DNA from 3 places in the Amycolatopsis albidoflavus genome. Region 3 is predicted to be linked to each of the others. Evidence: riboswitches for the same ligand, from Rfam matches in the RefSeq annotation. Region 3 holds a riboswitch; each other region holds the start of a gene.

Region 1 (4,852 bases), on a different contig from region 3:
GCAATGGGTGGTCCTCCGGGACCTCGACGAGGACGATCCGCAACCCGTCCGGGTCGGCGATCCACGCCTCGTCGGTGCCCCACGGTTCGCGACGAGCCTCGCGCACCGGTTCGACCCCGCGTCCGGCCAATTCGGCCAGGGTCGCCGGGAGATCGCGGACCTGCAGGAACAGATTGACGTCCGGCCCGGGTCCTTCTTCGCCGCTGCCGACCACCTCGATCGAACCGCCGCCGGCGAAAAACCGCGTGCCACCAGGGAACTCGCGCTCGATCGCGAGGCCGAGGGCGTCCCGGTAGAACGCGGTGGACACGTCGTGGTCGCGGGGGTGGATCAGCACCCGGCTGCTCAGTACGTCCATGGGTCCTGCCTACCTGAGCGGCTCAGGCGACCGCAATCGCAGCGATCCCGGCCAGCACCACCAGCGACCCGGCGAGCCGGCGGACCGCGTTGCGCTCGCGGAGCACGAGCCAGGCGGCAACCCCGCCGAAGACGATCGACAGTTCGCGCGCCGGCGCGACGAGGCTGACCGGCGCGATCCGCAGGGCGTACAGGACCAGCAGGTAGCTGACCGGCGAGGCCAGTCCGACGATCAGCACCTCGCGCCGGTGGTCGCGCCACAGCCGCTTGATCTCGGACCGGCCGCGGGCGACAGTCGGCGTGAGCAGGACGCACTCGCCGATCGCGCTGCCGCCGAAGTAGACGAGCGGGGACACTCCGAGCGACGTGACCGAGTGCGCGTCCCAGAGCGTGTAAGCCGCGATGACCGCTCCGGTGGCGACGCCGTAGAACACCCCGGCGCGGCGGGCTTTGGCGTCGCCGGTGCTGCCGCCGAGGCTGATCACCAGGACGCCGGCGATGACAAGGAAGGCGCCGACCAGCCCAAGCACGCCCGGCCGTTCGCCGAGAACTGTGACGGCCACGAGCACCGACACCAGCGGTCCGGTGCCACGGGCCAGCGGGTAGACGATCGACAGGTCGCCGACCTCGTAGCCGCGCTGCAGCACGATCCCGTACATCACATGCAGGACCGCGGTGACCAGTGCGGCGAGCAGCCAAGTCCACTGTGGACGTTCGGGTTCGACGGCGAGCGCGACCGCGATCACCGGGAGCATCGCGACCGCGGAAACCGTGTAGTACAGCCAGACGAATCGCGGACCGCCGCCGGAAACCCGTTTGGCGGCGAGGTTCCACACGGCGTGCACGACCGCGGCGACGAGAACCATGGCGAGGGCAGTGGTGTTCATCCGGGACCCTTTCAGGTTTTCAGCGCATGCTGAAGACCGGGTCCTCCAGGCTTTTGTCCCGTCAGATGAACGGCAGGGCTCGGTGTCCCGCCGAAGGTGCCGCTCGGACCAGTCCCGCCCGCCCTCGTTGTCTTCGCGACCCGCTCTGCGGGACCACGGGCAGGCGACGGAACCCTAGGCACTACCGAAATCCACCGTAACGGAGACGCGGGCGGGATGCCGAACGGTTATCGGCTCCGGGGCCCGTTCCAGGGCCGCGAGCAGGGCTGTTAAGATTTTCGATTGTTGCCGTGCGGCATTCCGTCAGGGAGGAAACCCGGCAGTCCCTCGGGACTGATCCGGAGCCACGCGAACGCGGCAGCGACCTTCACCGAGTGAAAGAGGAACGCCTCCATGGCCAACATCAAGTCGCAGGTCAAGCGCATCGACACCAACGAGAAGGCGCGGCAGCGCAACCTGGCGATCCGGTCCTCGGTGAAGACCGCGATCCGCAAGTTCCGCGAGGCCGCCGAAGCCGGTGACAAGGACAAGGCCCTCGAACTGCAGCGCGACGCTGCTCGCAAGCTCGACAAGGCCGTCACCAAGGGCGTCATCCACGCCAACCAGGCCGCGAACAAGAAGTCGGCTCTCGCGAAGCGCGCGAACCAGCTCTGAGCGCAGTCTTTCCGGAAGGCCCGGCGGCTTCGGCTGCCGGGCCTTTTCCGTGTCCGGGAATCGCGGATTACCTTGCACCGATGACGGCTGACCGCACCTCTTAGCCAGCGGTCATCATGGCGTGCGGCGGAACCGAACGCCGCAGCCGGTCAGAGCCGCATTTCGCCGGAGCGTCAGCGGTCTCCCTTGGCCGCGACCACCTCGAGGACCGCGCGCTGCAGGGCGTAGTTCGCATCGGCCGCCGCACCTTTGACCTCGGCGTTCAGCCGCGCCACGACGCGCATCGCGGTCGCCAGGCCGTCCTGGCCCCAGCCGCGCGACTGGCCCTGCGCCTTGCGGATCTTCCACGGCGGCATGCCCAGTTCGCCCGCCATCTGGTTCGGGTTGCCGCGGCCGGCGGCGGACACGCGAGCGATCGTGCGGACCGCGTCAGCTAGCGCGTCGGCCACCAGGACGTGCGGAACGCCCAGCTGCATCGCCCACTGCAGCGACTCCATCGCAGCCGCCCGATCTCCCGCGACGGCCTTCTCCGCGACCGCGAAGCCGGTCACGTCGGCGCGTCCGGTGTGGTAGCGGCGGACCGCCTGCTCGTCGATGACTCCCCCGGTGTCGGCGACCAGCTGCGTCGCCGCCGAGGACAGTTCGCGCAGGTCCGAGCCGACCGAGTCGAGCAGCGCCAGCAGGCCCGCGCCGTCGATCTTGCCGCCCGCGCGCCGCACCTCGTTGCGGACGAACGCCTCCCGCTCGGCCGGCTTGGTGAGCTTCGGGCATTCGGTGATCTCCGCGCCCGCCTTTTTCAACGCGCCCGGCAGGGCCTTCGCGGCCTTGCTCCGCCCGCCGCCGCTGTGCACGACCACGAGGACGATGCCGTCGGCCGGCGCCTTCACGTACGCCAGGACGGCGTCGGACAGCTCCTGCGAGATGTCCTGCGCCGACTCCAGCACGATCACGCGCCCTTCGGCGAACAATGACGGGCTGACCAGCTCAGCCAGGACGGGCGGTGTGAGATCGGACACCCGCGTCCGCGTGAGGTCCGCCGTCGGGTCCGCGGCCTTGGCCGCGTCGAGGGAAGCTCGCACAGCCCGTTCGATGAGCAGTTCTTCCTCGCCCGTGACGAGGTGCAGCGGCGCGGGTGCGGTGGTCACCTCGTCATCCTCTCACCCGGCCGCCGGGCCGTCCGCCCCGGTGATGTGGGCCGCCTCCGTGGCACGAGCTGATCGGGATGTCGTACGGTGTAGCCGAGGACGCGCCCACCGGCGCTCCGACAACCGAATACCGCTCATCCAGAGGGGCAGAGGGAACGGCCCGACGAAGCCCCGGCAACCGGCGTACAGCCTGTCATCCCGCGATCGCGGGATAGCTGACGACCACGGTGCCAATTCCGGCCCGCTTCGGCGGGGCAGATGAGGAAAGGAACCTCGCGATGACTGCAGCCCTCAGCGCCACCTCCGCCAACAAGACGATCGACCTCGGTCCGGCCGTCGAACTGGTGTCGAAGGAAGAAGGGCACCGGCAGCCGCTCGCTCCGGAATTCGTCTCCGCCGAAGACTTCTCGCCGCTCGAGGTCGCCTACGACTTCGGCCGCGTCCGCCGCGAGGACATCGAGGCGGGCCCGCGCAACATCTGGCGTTACAAGAAACTCCTTCCCGTCCCCTCGACCGTCGAGGAGACCCCGAACACCGAACCCGGCTGTACCAGGCTCGTGCGCGCCGACCGGCTCGCGAAGGAGCTCGGCCTCAAGAGCGTGTGGGTCAAGGACGACACCGGCAACCCGACGCACTCGTTCAAGGACCGCGTGGTCGCCGTCGCGCTCGCGGCCGCGCGCGAGTTCGGCTTCGAGGTCCTCGCGTGTCCCTCGACCGGCAACCTGGCCAACGCGACCGCGGCCGCCGCGGCCCGCGCCGGCTGGCGGTCGGTCGTGCTGATCCCGAAGAACCTCGAGCGCGCGAAGATCCTCACCACCGCGGTCTACGACGGCGACCTGATCGCCGTCGACGGCAACTACGACGACGTGAACCGGCTCGCCACCGAACTGGCCGGCGAGCACCCGAAGTGGGCGTTCGTGAACGTCAACGTCCGCCCGTACTACTCCGAGGGCTCGAAGACGCTCGCCTACGAGGTCGCCGAGCAGCTCGGCTGGCGCATTCCCGAGCAGATCGTCGTGCCGATCGCCTCCGGTTCCCAGCTCACCAAGGTGGACAAGGGTTTCCGCGAGCTGGGCCAGCTCGGTCTCGTGGACGCCAGCCCGTACAAGGTGTTCGGCGCGCAGGCCACCGGTTGCTCGCCGGTCTCCACCGCGTACCGCAACGGCCACGACGTGGTCCAGCCGGTGAAGCCGGACACGATCGCCCGCTCGCTCGCGATCGGGAACCCGGCCGACGGTCCGTACGTGCTCGACGTGGTCAACCGCACCGGCGGCGCGATCGAGGACGTCACCGACGAAGAGGTGGTCGAAGGCATCCGGCTGCTCGCGCGCACCGAAGGCATCTTCACCGAGACCGCGGGCGGCGTCACCGTGGCGACCGCGAAGAAGCTCGTCGAAACCGGCAAGCTCGACCCGGACGCCGAAACCGTCCTCCTCATCACCGGTGACGGTCTGAAGACCCTCGACGCGGTCGAGAACCACATCGGCCCGAAGGCCACCGTGCCGCCGTCCGCCGCAGCCGTCGCCAAGGCGCTCGGCTACTGACCCGCCGGCCCGGGGTCCGCCGCCTTACCTCGGCGGACCCCGCGGCTCGCCTCGGCGCGCGACCGCCGGTCCGTTTCCCGCGGGCAGAACGGCGGTGTCGCCGTCGATATCGGTCCGGGTGACCAGCACTCCCATCGTGCCGAGAACGTCCACTGTGGACTTGCTCGGATGTCCGTACCCGTTGCCCGCGCCGACACTGATCAGCGCCGTGCGCGGCCGCACCGCCGCGAGGAACTGCGGCAGCGAATATCTCGAGCCGTGATGC
Region 2 (4,852 bases), on a different contig from region 3:
TCGGCACGACCACTGTGCACAAGGCGTTCGCGAAGTCCTGCAACACCACGTTCGCCCGGCTCGCGTCGCAGCTGCCCGCCGACGGGCTCGCGAAGGCGGCCACCCAGTTCGGCCTCAACGCCGACTTCGGGATCAGCGGCCTGTCCACCGAGCTGGGCCGCGTCGATCCCGCGGCGAACGCGGATGAGCAGGTCGAGGACGGCATCGGGCAGGGAAAGGTGCAGGTCAGCCCGATGGGAGCGGCGGTGATGGCGGCGACCGCGGCGTCCGGGCGCGCGGTCGTGCCGCGGCTGTGGGCGGACGGCACCAAGGTCAACACCGGCTACACCCCGCCGCCGGGCTCGGTGCTGTCGGCGTTGCGCGGGATGATGCGCGAGGTCGTCACCGGCGGCACGGCGACCGGGCTGTCGCACTCCGGCTCGGTGTTCGGCAAGACCGGCACCGCGCAGTTCGGCGACGGCGCGGAGGCGCACGGCTGGTTCGTCGGCTATCGCGGCGACTTGGCGTTCGCGGTCTTTCTGGAGGGGGCCAACGACTCCAAACCGGCCGTCTCGCTGGGCGCGAAGTTCCTCGACGCGCTGTAGCGGCTCAGTTCGGCCGCGGCCGAAGCGTCGCCGCTCTACCGTAGGAGCATGGAAACCGTCGCACTGGCCGAAGTCGCCGCCGTGCTCGCTGATCCGAGCCGCGCGACCATGTGCCTCGCGCTGCTCGACGGCCGCACGTGGACGGTCGGCGAACTGGCCGCAGCCGCGCGGATCGCGGTCTCGACGGCCAGCGAGCACGTGACACGGTTGGCCGAGGCCGGGTTCGTGGCCCGGGTGAAGCAGGGGCGGCACGCGTACGTCCGGCTCGCGAATCCGCGGGTTGCGGAGTTGATCGAGCATCTGGCGCAGCATGCCGAACTGAAACGGCCGTCCGGGCTGCGGACTTCGTTGCGGGTACAGCGATTGTCCTTCGCGCGCAGTTGTTACGACCATTTGGCGGGGACGCTCGGGGTCGCGTTGCGGGACGGGATGGTCGATCGGGGGCTGATCGACGTGTCGGACGGGCTCGCGCTCACCGACACCGGACGCGAGGTGCTGGCCTATCTCGGCGTGGCGGTCCCGGATCGGCCGCGCCGGCCGCTGCTGCGCGACTGTCTGGATTGGACAGAGCGGCGCGAGCACCTCGCCGGCGCGGTCCCGGCGGCGGTGCTGGAGCGAGCGGTCGAAGCGGGATGGCTGACCCGGGACCAGCAGCGCGCGGTCCGGGTTTTGCCGGGCGCGAGGGGACCGTTCGCCGCGCTCGGTGTCGATCTCGCGACGGTGAGTGCCGCCGAGGCGTCGTAACACACGTTGGTGGTCCCCCGCACCGGTGGTGCGCGCTCGGGAACCGGACACTGCCTCACTATTCTGGACGCCTGCGGGCGACCGGGAGGGAGGCGGGCGAATGGACGAGCTTCCCATGGTGCTGGGCGTCGGCGCGCTGGTTCTGGTCGTCTCGGTCGTCGCGGTGCGGGTGTCCATCCGGCTCGGATTCCCGTCGCTGCTGCTGTATCTCGGGATCGGCGTCGTGCTCGGCGAGGCCGGATTCGGCATCCGCTTCGACAATCCGGCGCTCACCCAGTCGCTCGGGCTCGCCGCGCTCGTCCTGATCCTCACCGAAGGCGGGCTCACCACGCGCTGGTCCGCGGTGAAACCCTCGCTGGGGCCCGGAATCCTGCTGTCCACAGTGGCCGTGGTGATCAGCATCGCGGTCACCGGCGCGGCTCTGCACTGGCTGCTCGGCCTCGACTGGCGGCTCGCCCTGCTGTGGGGTGCGGTCCTCGCGTCCACCGACGCCGCGGCGGTGTTCTCCGTGCTGCGCACCGCCGGGGTCGGCAAACGGCTCGTCGGCGCGCTGGAACTGGAATCCGGCATCAACGACGCGCCCGCCTACATCGCGGTCGTCGTGCTCGCGTCCGGCGAGGCGGTCGACTGGTCGCTGCCGCTGCTGGTGGTCTACGAGCTGCTCACCGGTCTCGTGCTCGGCCTCGCCTTCGGCTGGCTGGGCGCGCAGGCGCTGCGCCGGGCCGCGCTCCCGGCCACCGGTCTGTATCCGCTCGCCACGGTGGCGGTGTGCGTGCTCGCGTACTCCTCGGGGCAGCTCGCGCACGCGTCCGGCCTGCTCGCCACCTACGTCGCCGGCCTGGTGCTGGGGAACTCCAAGCTGCCGCACCGGTCGGACACCCTGTCGTTCGCCGAAGGGCTCGGCTGGCTCGCGCAGATCGGCTTGTTCGTGCTGCTCGGCCTTTTCGCGTCGCCGACCCGGCTGCTCGAAGCGCTGATTCCGGGCCTCGTCGCGGGCGCGGTGGTGCTGCTGCTCGCCCGGCCGCTGTCGGTGGTCCTGTCGCTGCTGCCGTTCCAATTGCCCTGGCGAGATCAGGCGTTCCTGTCCTGGGCCGGCCTTCGCGGCGCGGTGCCGATCGTGCTCGCGATGATCCCGCTGTCCGAAGGCGTGCCCGGCGCGCAACGGCTCGTGGACGCGGTTTTCGTGCTCGTCATCGTGCTCACCGTGCTGCAAGGCGCGACGCTCAGCCCGCTTGCGCGGATCCTCGGGCTCACGAAGGCGGCGCAGGCGCACGAGATCGAGGTCGACTCCGCGCCGCTCGACGAACTCGGCGCGGAACTGCTGCAAGTGCGCATCCAGAAGGGCTCGAAGCTGCACGGCGTGTACCTGTCGGAGCTGCGGCTGCCCGCCGGTGCGACGGTCAGTCTCGTGGTGCGCGGCGGTACGGGCTTCACGCCGCAGAAAACGAGCCGGTTGCAGGTCGAAGACCAGCTTCTGGTGGTCACGACCGCCGCCGACCGCGACGCGACCGAACGGCGGATCCGGGCGGTCGACCGGGCTGGCCGCCTCGCCCGCTGGCACGGGGAATCCGGGGCCTGATCCTTCTGTCCTTTGTGGACACTGCTTGTGACCGCTGTCTCAGATCACGAGACGGGGCTGGTTTCTTTCGCCGGTTGTCCGCTATCGTCGGTTTCAGGTCATGAGTGCCAGCGCGAAGCCCCGGCTTGCTGGCCGGCAACCCTCCTACCGCGGTGGGGTGCCCCGGGTGAGGACCAGGCCGGTCGCGCAGCGCGACGGGCAAGCGCGGGCCCCTCGCCGGGGGTCCCCCGGAACGCCGAGGAGGCGCCGTCATGACTCTCGCACTCGACCGGTCCACGGAAACTGTTGTTCCTGCCGTTCCCCCTGTGGCCGGTGCGTCGCTGCGGGTGCCGTTGGTGACGGGCGGCGACATCGGTTACGCCAATCTTGATCACGCGGCCAGCGCGCCTTGTCTGGACGCGGTCCGGTCGGCGGTGGACGAGTTTCTTCCCTGGTATGCCAGCGTGCATCGTGGTGCTGGGTTCGCTTCGCAGGTTTCTACGCGGTTGTACGAGCGGACTCGTGGTGTGTTGCGTCGGTTTGTGGACGCTCGTAGTGGGGATTCGGTGATCTTCACTCGCAATACGACTGATGCGTTCAATCTGCTGGCGAAAGCGTTGCCGCGTAAGACTTCTGTGGTTGTTTTCGACAGTGAGCACCATGCGGCGTTGCTGCCTTGGCGCGGGCCGAATGTCCGGCGGGTGCAGTTGCCGCGCACTCGGCTTGCTGCGGTGTCCGTTGTGGACGAAGCCCTGGCGGAATGTCCGCAGGGGCCTCGGTTGGTGGTTGTCGCTGGGGCGTCGAATGTGACTGGTGAGTTGTTGCCGGTGGCGGAGATTGCCGCGGTGGCTCGGAAGCATGGGGCTCGGGTGGCTCTTGACGCCGCGCAGTTGGCTCCGCATCGGCGGATTTCGTTGCGGGAGTTGGATGTCGACTACGTGGCGTTGTCCGGGCACAAGCTGTACGCGCCGTTCGGGGCTGGGGCGTTGGTCGGGCGCAGTGACTGGTTGCGGGCTGCTGAGCCGTATCTGGCCGGTGGTGGGGCGACCAAGCTGGTGACTGAGGAAGCTGTCGTGTGGAACAGCGGCGAGGAGCGGCACGAGGCTGGGTCGCCTAATACCGTTGGGGTGTATGCGTTGGGGGTGGCTTGCGAGCAGTTGGCGGCGCAGTGGGAGGCCATCGGGGCGCATGAGGCTGCATTGCTGGAGCGGTTGCGCAAGGGGCTGGCCGGGCTGCCTGGGTGTGCCGAGTTGCGGTTCTTTGACGCGCCGGTGGATCGGGTTGGCACGGTGAGTTTTGTTGTCGACGGGTTTGAGCCTGGGTGGCTGGCGGCGGTGTTGTCGGCTGAGTACGGGATTGGGGTGCGGGACGGGGCGTTCTGCGCTCATGTGGCTGCTCGGCGGTTGATTCGCGAGGCCGGCGGCGAGGGGCAGCAGGCGGTTCGGGTGAGTCTCGGGTTGGGGAGTACCGAGGAGCACGTGGACCGGTTGGTGCTGGCTTTGCGGCAGATCGTGGCTCGGGGAGCTCGGTGGGAGTACGCGAAGGTTGACGGGCGGTGGGCGCCGGTGGGGGATACTCGGGAGTTGCCGGGGTTTTGTGTTTGATTAGGCCGGTTTGCGGGTGCCGGTTTGCGGGTGCCGGGGTGGTGGGGCCGGGTTTCGGGGGTTGCTCACCAAGCTGTGTTTTTGGCGTCGGCTCCGCCGCCGCGGGCGGGATCGCTTTTAAGCCGGCGTTTGGGGGCTGCCCGGCGTGAGGGGCCTTCGGCCTGTCACGCCGGGCAGCCCCCAAACGCCGGCGCGATCCCGCGTGGTGGGCAAGTTGGGTTTGCCCGGCTGGGTGTTGGCAAGTTGGGTTTGCTGGGCTGGGTGTGGTCGAGTTGGGGTTGCCGGGTCTAGGGGTGGGCTAGTTGGGCGTTGCAGGCTGAGTGGATTGCTTCTTTGATTTGCTCTTCCGGGCGGCCCCAGGG
Region 3 (4,852 bases):
CGGCGGCCAGCGCGACGCGTCGGCGTTCGCCGCCGGACAGGTTCGCGGTCGGGGTGTCGAGGCCGATCGCGGTGATGCCCAGGCCGTCCACAATGGACCGGACACGCGCGTCGGCGGCCCATTCGTGTTCGGCTCCGTAACGCTGCAGCACCACATCGCCGACCGTGCTGCCCGCCGGCAGTTCCGTACGCTGGGTGACGACGGCCATCCGCAGGTCGCGCACCTGGCTCACCCGGCCGGAATCCGGCTCGCTCAGTCCGGAAAGGACTTCGAGCAGCGTCGTCTTGCCGCCGCCGTTGAGCCCGACGACGCCGATGCGCTGCCCCTCGGCGACGCCGAGGGAAACGTTGTCCAGCAACGGCTTCACGCCGTAGGACTTGCTCACCGATTCCAGGTTGACCAGGTTGGCCATCCGGATCCTTTCCACTGTGGACTGTTGATTCAAGCTGGGGTTTCAGGCGTGCACGCGCGGCGGCGCGTTGCGCGGCGCGTCGTCGCCGCCGACCACCCGCGCCCCGGGCACCGGGCCGTGCGCGACCCGGACCGTCCGGCACACTCCCGCGCCGGACAGCTCCGCGGCCACCTCGACCGCGGTTTCCGCGTCGGAGCACAGGAAGGCGCACGTGGGCCCGGAGCCGGACACGCATCCGGCCAGCGCTCCCGCGTTCACTCCGGCGCGCAGCGTGCGGCGCAAACCGGGCCGCAGCGACACCGCGGCCGCCTGCAAGTCATTGCCGAGCAGCAGGGCAAGCTGGCGAGGATCCCCCGACGCGAGCGCCTCTACGACCGGAGTGTGCGACCCGATCCGCGGCGGCTTCCCATCGGCGCGCAGCCGGTCGAGCTCGCCGAACACCTTGGGCGTGGACAGGCCTTCCTCGTCGAAGGCGAGCACCCAGTGGAACGTGTGCCGCGCGAGCACCGGCACGAGCTGCTCGCCGCGGCCGGTGCCGAGCGCAGTGCCGCCGTAGAGCGCGAAGGGCACGTCGCTGCCCAGGCTCCCGGCGATGGTGGCCAGCTCGTCGCGGGTGATGTCGAGCTTCCACAGCGACGAGAGCCCGACCAGCGCCGCCGCCGCGTCCGCGCTCCCGCCCGCCATGCCGCCGGCGACCGGAATGCCCTTGCGCAGCACGATTCGCACCTTCGGCGCATCCGCGTCCGGCCGTCCGGAGTAGGAGGCCAGCTCGCACGCCGCGCGCCAGGCGAGGTTGGTGCCGTCGGTGGGCACCGTGCGCTCCCCCTCGCCGTACACCTCAAGCCCAGGCTCGTCGGCGGCCGCGACGGTCACCTCGTCGGTGAGCGAAAGCGCCTGGAAGACAGTGACCAGCTCGTGAAACCCGTCCGCCCGCAGGTCCCCCACGGCCAGGTGCAGGTTGACCTTGGCCGGGACCCGGACGGTGACTGGAGGCGGAACGACTGCGAGCACCCGTCCAGCCTACGTGGCACCGCCCCGCCAAGGCTCACCAGGAGAAAAACCCGCCCAGATTTCACGACGGACTTCAGGACACCCGTCCCAACAGTCCGGACACCCGCCCCAAAAAACTGGCCCCGGTGACAACTCCGCGACGGCGAATGCCACACCCGCAAACGCCGCACCCTTCCCCCGCGCCACCCCCACAGACCTCCGGACCGCGCCCGCGCAGATCATCCCCACGCCGCAGATCGCGTTGGCAGCAGCGGTGACGGTGGCGGTGACGGTGGCGAAAAATCAACCACCTCACAAAAACCCTCAATGCGGACCTGGACCACAACGCGGGATCGCGCCGACGTTTGGGGGCTGCCCGGCGTGACAGGCCGAAGGCCCCTCACGCCGGGCAGCCCCCAAACGTCGGCTTAAAAGCGATCCCGCCCGCGACGGCGGAGCCGGCGCCAAAAACACAGCTGGTGACCTGCCCCACCAACCCAACCACCACGGGCCGCCCCATACCCGGAGCGGCCCGCGAACGCCTTACGTCAAACCAAAACCTCAAGCCGCCACAACACTCTGCGGCCCACGAACCACCTGACTAACAAACGCCCCCCGATCAGAAATCCACGACAGCGCAGCCTCAGCCCGCTCCCCGCGCACCCCCAACCGGAACCGAGCGATCGGCGTATCCCCAATACGAGTGAGGCCACCCCCAATAGTGGCAAGTTCGACATCGAAGCGACTAGCCGCCTCAGGCAGCAACGCACCCACCGACGCAAACCCGATCAGCACGACGTCGACCGCGCGGTCGTACTTCGCGGACTGGGTGCGCGAGGTCTCGATCGACGGCAGCACCGCCTGCGCGGTCCAGCTGTCCGGCGTCGAGATCAGGTCGAGCACCGTGCCGCGTTCGACGATCGCGCCGTTGTCGAGCACCGCGACGTCGTCGCAGACCCGGCGGACGACGTCGGCGTCCGGCGTGGTGACGACGACCGTCACGCCCAGTTCGGCGCGCGCCCGGTCGAGCACGGCGAGCACCGCGCCGGCGTCTTCCGCCGAAACCCCGGCGGTCGGGTCGTCGGCGAGCAGCACGGCCGGTCCGGCGGCGAGCGCCTTGGCGACCGCGACCCGGCGGAGCTGGCCGTCGGTGAGTTCTTCCGGCTTTTGCGCGGCGCGCGGGGTGAGGCCGACCAGGTCGAGCAGCGAGCCGACGCGGCTGCGCCGCTGCGGGCCGTCGACGCCGAGCTGTTCCAGCGGGCTGGCGATGTTGCCCGCGATGGTGCGCTCGGCGAGCAGCTCCGATTTGGTCCCGACGACACCGAGCTGGCGGCGGATCTCCCGCAGCCGCTTGCCGTCCAGCGTCGCGGTGTTGAGGCCGTCGAGCCGCACGACGCCGCGGTCGGGGCGCTCCTGCAGCGCGATGCAACGGGCGAGGGTCGACTTGCCGGAGCCGGACGGACCCACGATCCCGAACAGCGAGCCGGCTTGCACGTCAACGCTCACGTCGCGCAGCGCGGCGACACGATTTCCGTGGAAGGGAAAGGACTTGGACACGTTTTCGACAGTGATCACGAAAGGGCTCCAGGCATACGAGGCGCGGCGCCGGATCCGGGCGCGCCAAGGCGTCATCGAATTACCGTCCACAGTGGACGGCGCAAGAAACTGCGGGAAAAACGATCAGGCGATGACCATGGAGCGTTGACACGCACATACCGAGCGGCGACCTTCGTCGACTACGCGCCGGCGGGTCAGCAGGAGCGGGCGGGTGACCCTCTTCATCGAAAACAGCCTCCATCGGTCCTGGCGGTAGCACCTGCCCTGCGGAGGGTGGTTGCTGCGACTTCGGCGAGCCAGGTCTCTCAGTCGCTCGGGATGGACGCTTTCGAGTAAAGCCGATCCCATTGGCTGAACGCAAGCGCGTTGGTGCAGATCACACGTCTGGTGGTGCCCGCATATCGGAACACGGCGTCCAAGACCCGGAAACCCGGAACCTCGGTCCCCGAACATTGCCCCGACCTGCGGAACCCTCGCTCCGGCGGCGGGCGGCGAACTAGTTCGTTCCACTGTGGACGATCAAGAATCTTTGTGGAACAAGAGTTTTCCCGTTGTCAAGTGACCGGTGGCCGCGGGCTTCGAGGCCGGGGGCCGCGGGCCCGCGACCGGGTCGAGATAGGTCAGCGGAGCGAAGCACCTCGAACCGGCGTCGCTGAACAATCCGGTCCGGGGAGCAATCAAGCTCCCCCGAATGCCATGGCCTTGACGAGCCGCCCGTCACAGGTAACCGGCCATCTCAGCCGCCATCGCGCGATGACCGAGAGTAGCTACGAGACCTCGGAATGATCCACGATCAGCGACGACGCGAGATCATCAGGCCACGCACCGAAATCGAAGCCCCGCTCCCGGAATACCCGCCACGCCGCCGCAGTTGGACGTCACAAGCGAGCGCCGTGGGAGGGGGTCAGTTTCCGGCAGCCGCGATCCGCGCGAACGCGTGCACGTCGAGCTGCTCCCCGCGCGTCTTCGGGTCGATCCCCGCTTCGGCGAGCAACTCACCGGCCCGCTCCGCGGAACCGGCCCACCCGGCGAGCGCGGCCCGCAAAGTCTTGCGCCGCTGCGAAAACGCCGCGTCGACCACCGCGAACAACCGCGCGCGATCCACCCCGGACACCGGGTCGGTCCGGGTGAACGACACCAGCGCGGAATCGACGTTCGGCACCGGCCAGAACACCGCGCGCGGCACGGCGGCGACTTTGCGCGCCGGTCCGTACCAAGCGAGCTTCACGCTCGGCACGCCGTAAGTCCGGCTGCCCGGCCCGGCCGCCATCCGATCGGCGACCTCGGTCTGGACCATCACGAGTCCGCTGCGCAGCGACGGCAACTCGGCCAGCAGGTGCAGCACCACCGGTACCGCGACGTTGTACGGCAGGTTCGCCACGATCGACACCGGCTCAGCCGGAAGATCGGCGGCCCGCACACGCAACGCGTCGGCACCGACGACGGTCAGCCGCTCCGCTGCCTCCGGGGCGCGCTCGGCGACGGTCTGCGGCAGGCGGGCGGCCAGCACCGGATCGATCTCCACGGCGACGACCTGAGCGCCGGCGGCGAGCAGGCCCAGCGTCAGCGACCCGAGACCGGGCCCGACCTCCAGCACGACGTCCCCCGGCCGCACGCCGCCGAGTTCGACGATGCGGCGGACCGTGTTGGGGTCGTGCACGAAGTTCTGCCCGAGCTTCTTCGTGGGCCGGACGTCGAGTTCGTCGGCCAGCCCGCGGATTTCGGCAGGCCCCAGCAGTTCCACCACCGCACGAGCCTACCCAGCGACGACGCAGCGGACGAAAACAGGCGGCCGGGAGCGCGAGGCTCCCGGCCGCCTGCCGGAAAATCAGAGAGTGCTCAGGCCTTGTAGCCGCAACCCCAGGCGCTGTAGCCGCCGCGCGCGTCGCGCAC

The links. A riboswitch is a leader RNA that binds a small molecule or an ion and turns the genes downstream of it on or off. The one in region 3 is predicted to bind S-adenosylmethionine.
Region 1: it holds a riboswitch for S-adenosylmethionine, as region 3 does, so the genes downstream of both, thrC (threonine synthase) here and ABD156_RS28520 (methionine ABC transporter ATP-binding protein) in region 3, are expected to answer to the same signal.
Region 2: it holds a riboswitch for S-adenosylmethionine, as region 3 does, so the genes downstream of both, ABD156_RS36610 (aminotransferase class V-fold PLP-dependent enzyme) here and ABD156_RS28520 (methionine ABC transporter ATP-binding protein) in region 3, are expected to answer to the same signal.

The regions. Positions count from the first base shown of each region.
Region 1 is NZ_BAAAHV010000022.1:318,472-323,323, reverse strand. It holds gene ABD156_RS34610 (VOC family protein) at 1-358, opposite strand, end outside; gene ABD156_RS34605 (DMT family transporter) at 381-1,244, opposite strand; gene rpsT (30S ribosomal protein S20) at 1,638-1,898, shown strand; gene holA (DNA polymerase III subunit delta) at 2,072-3,043, opposite strand; SAM riboswitch class I at 3,175-3,308, shown strand; gene thrC (threonine synthase) at 3,322-4,587, shown strand; gene ABD156_RS34585 (ComEC/Rec2 family competence protein) at 4,612-4,852, opposite strand, start outside.
Region 2 is NZ_BAAAHV010000022.1:754,022-758,873, forward strand. It holds gene ABD156_RS36595 (penicillin-binding transpeptidase domain-containing protein) at 1-584, shown strand, start outside; gene ABD156_RS36600 (ArsR/SmtB family transcription factor) at 633-1,328, shown strand; gene ABD156_RS36605 (potassium/proton antiporter) at 1,429-2,907, shown strand; SAM riboswitch class IV at 3,004-3,118, shown strand; gene ABD156_RS36610 (aminotransferase class V-fold PLP-dependent enzyme) at 3,159-4,490, shown strand; gene ABD156_RS36615 (hypothetical protein) at 4,778-4,852, opposite strand, start outside.
Region 3 is NZ_BAAAHV010000017.1:204,686-209,537, forward strand. It holds gene ABD156_RS28510 (ABC-F family ATP-binding cassette domain-containing protein) at 1-412, opposite strand, end outside; gene ABD156_RS28515 (4-(cytidine 5'-diphospho)-2-C-methyl-D-erythritol kinase) at 455-1,423, opposite strand; gene ABD156_RS28520 (methionine ABC transporter ATP-binding protein) at 1,964-2,977, opposite strand; SAM riboswitch class I at 3,194-3,284, opposite strand; gene rsmA (16S rRNA (adenine(1518)-N(6)/adenine(1519)-N(6))-dimethyltransferase RsmA) at 3,864-4,706, opposite strand; gene ABD156_RS28530 (resuscitation-promoting factor) at 4,799-4,852, opposite strand, start outside.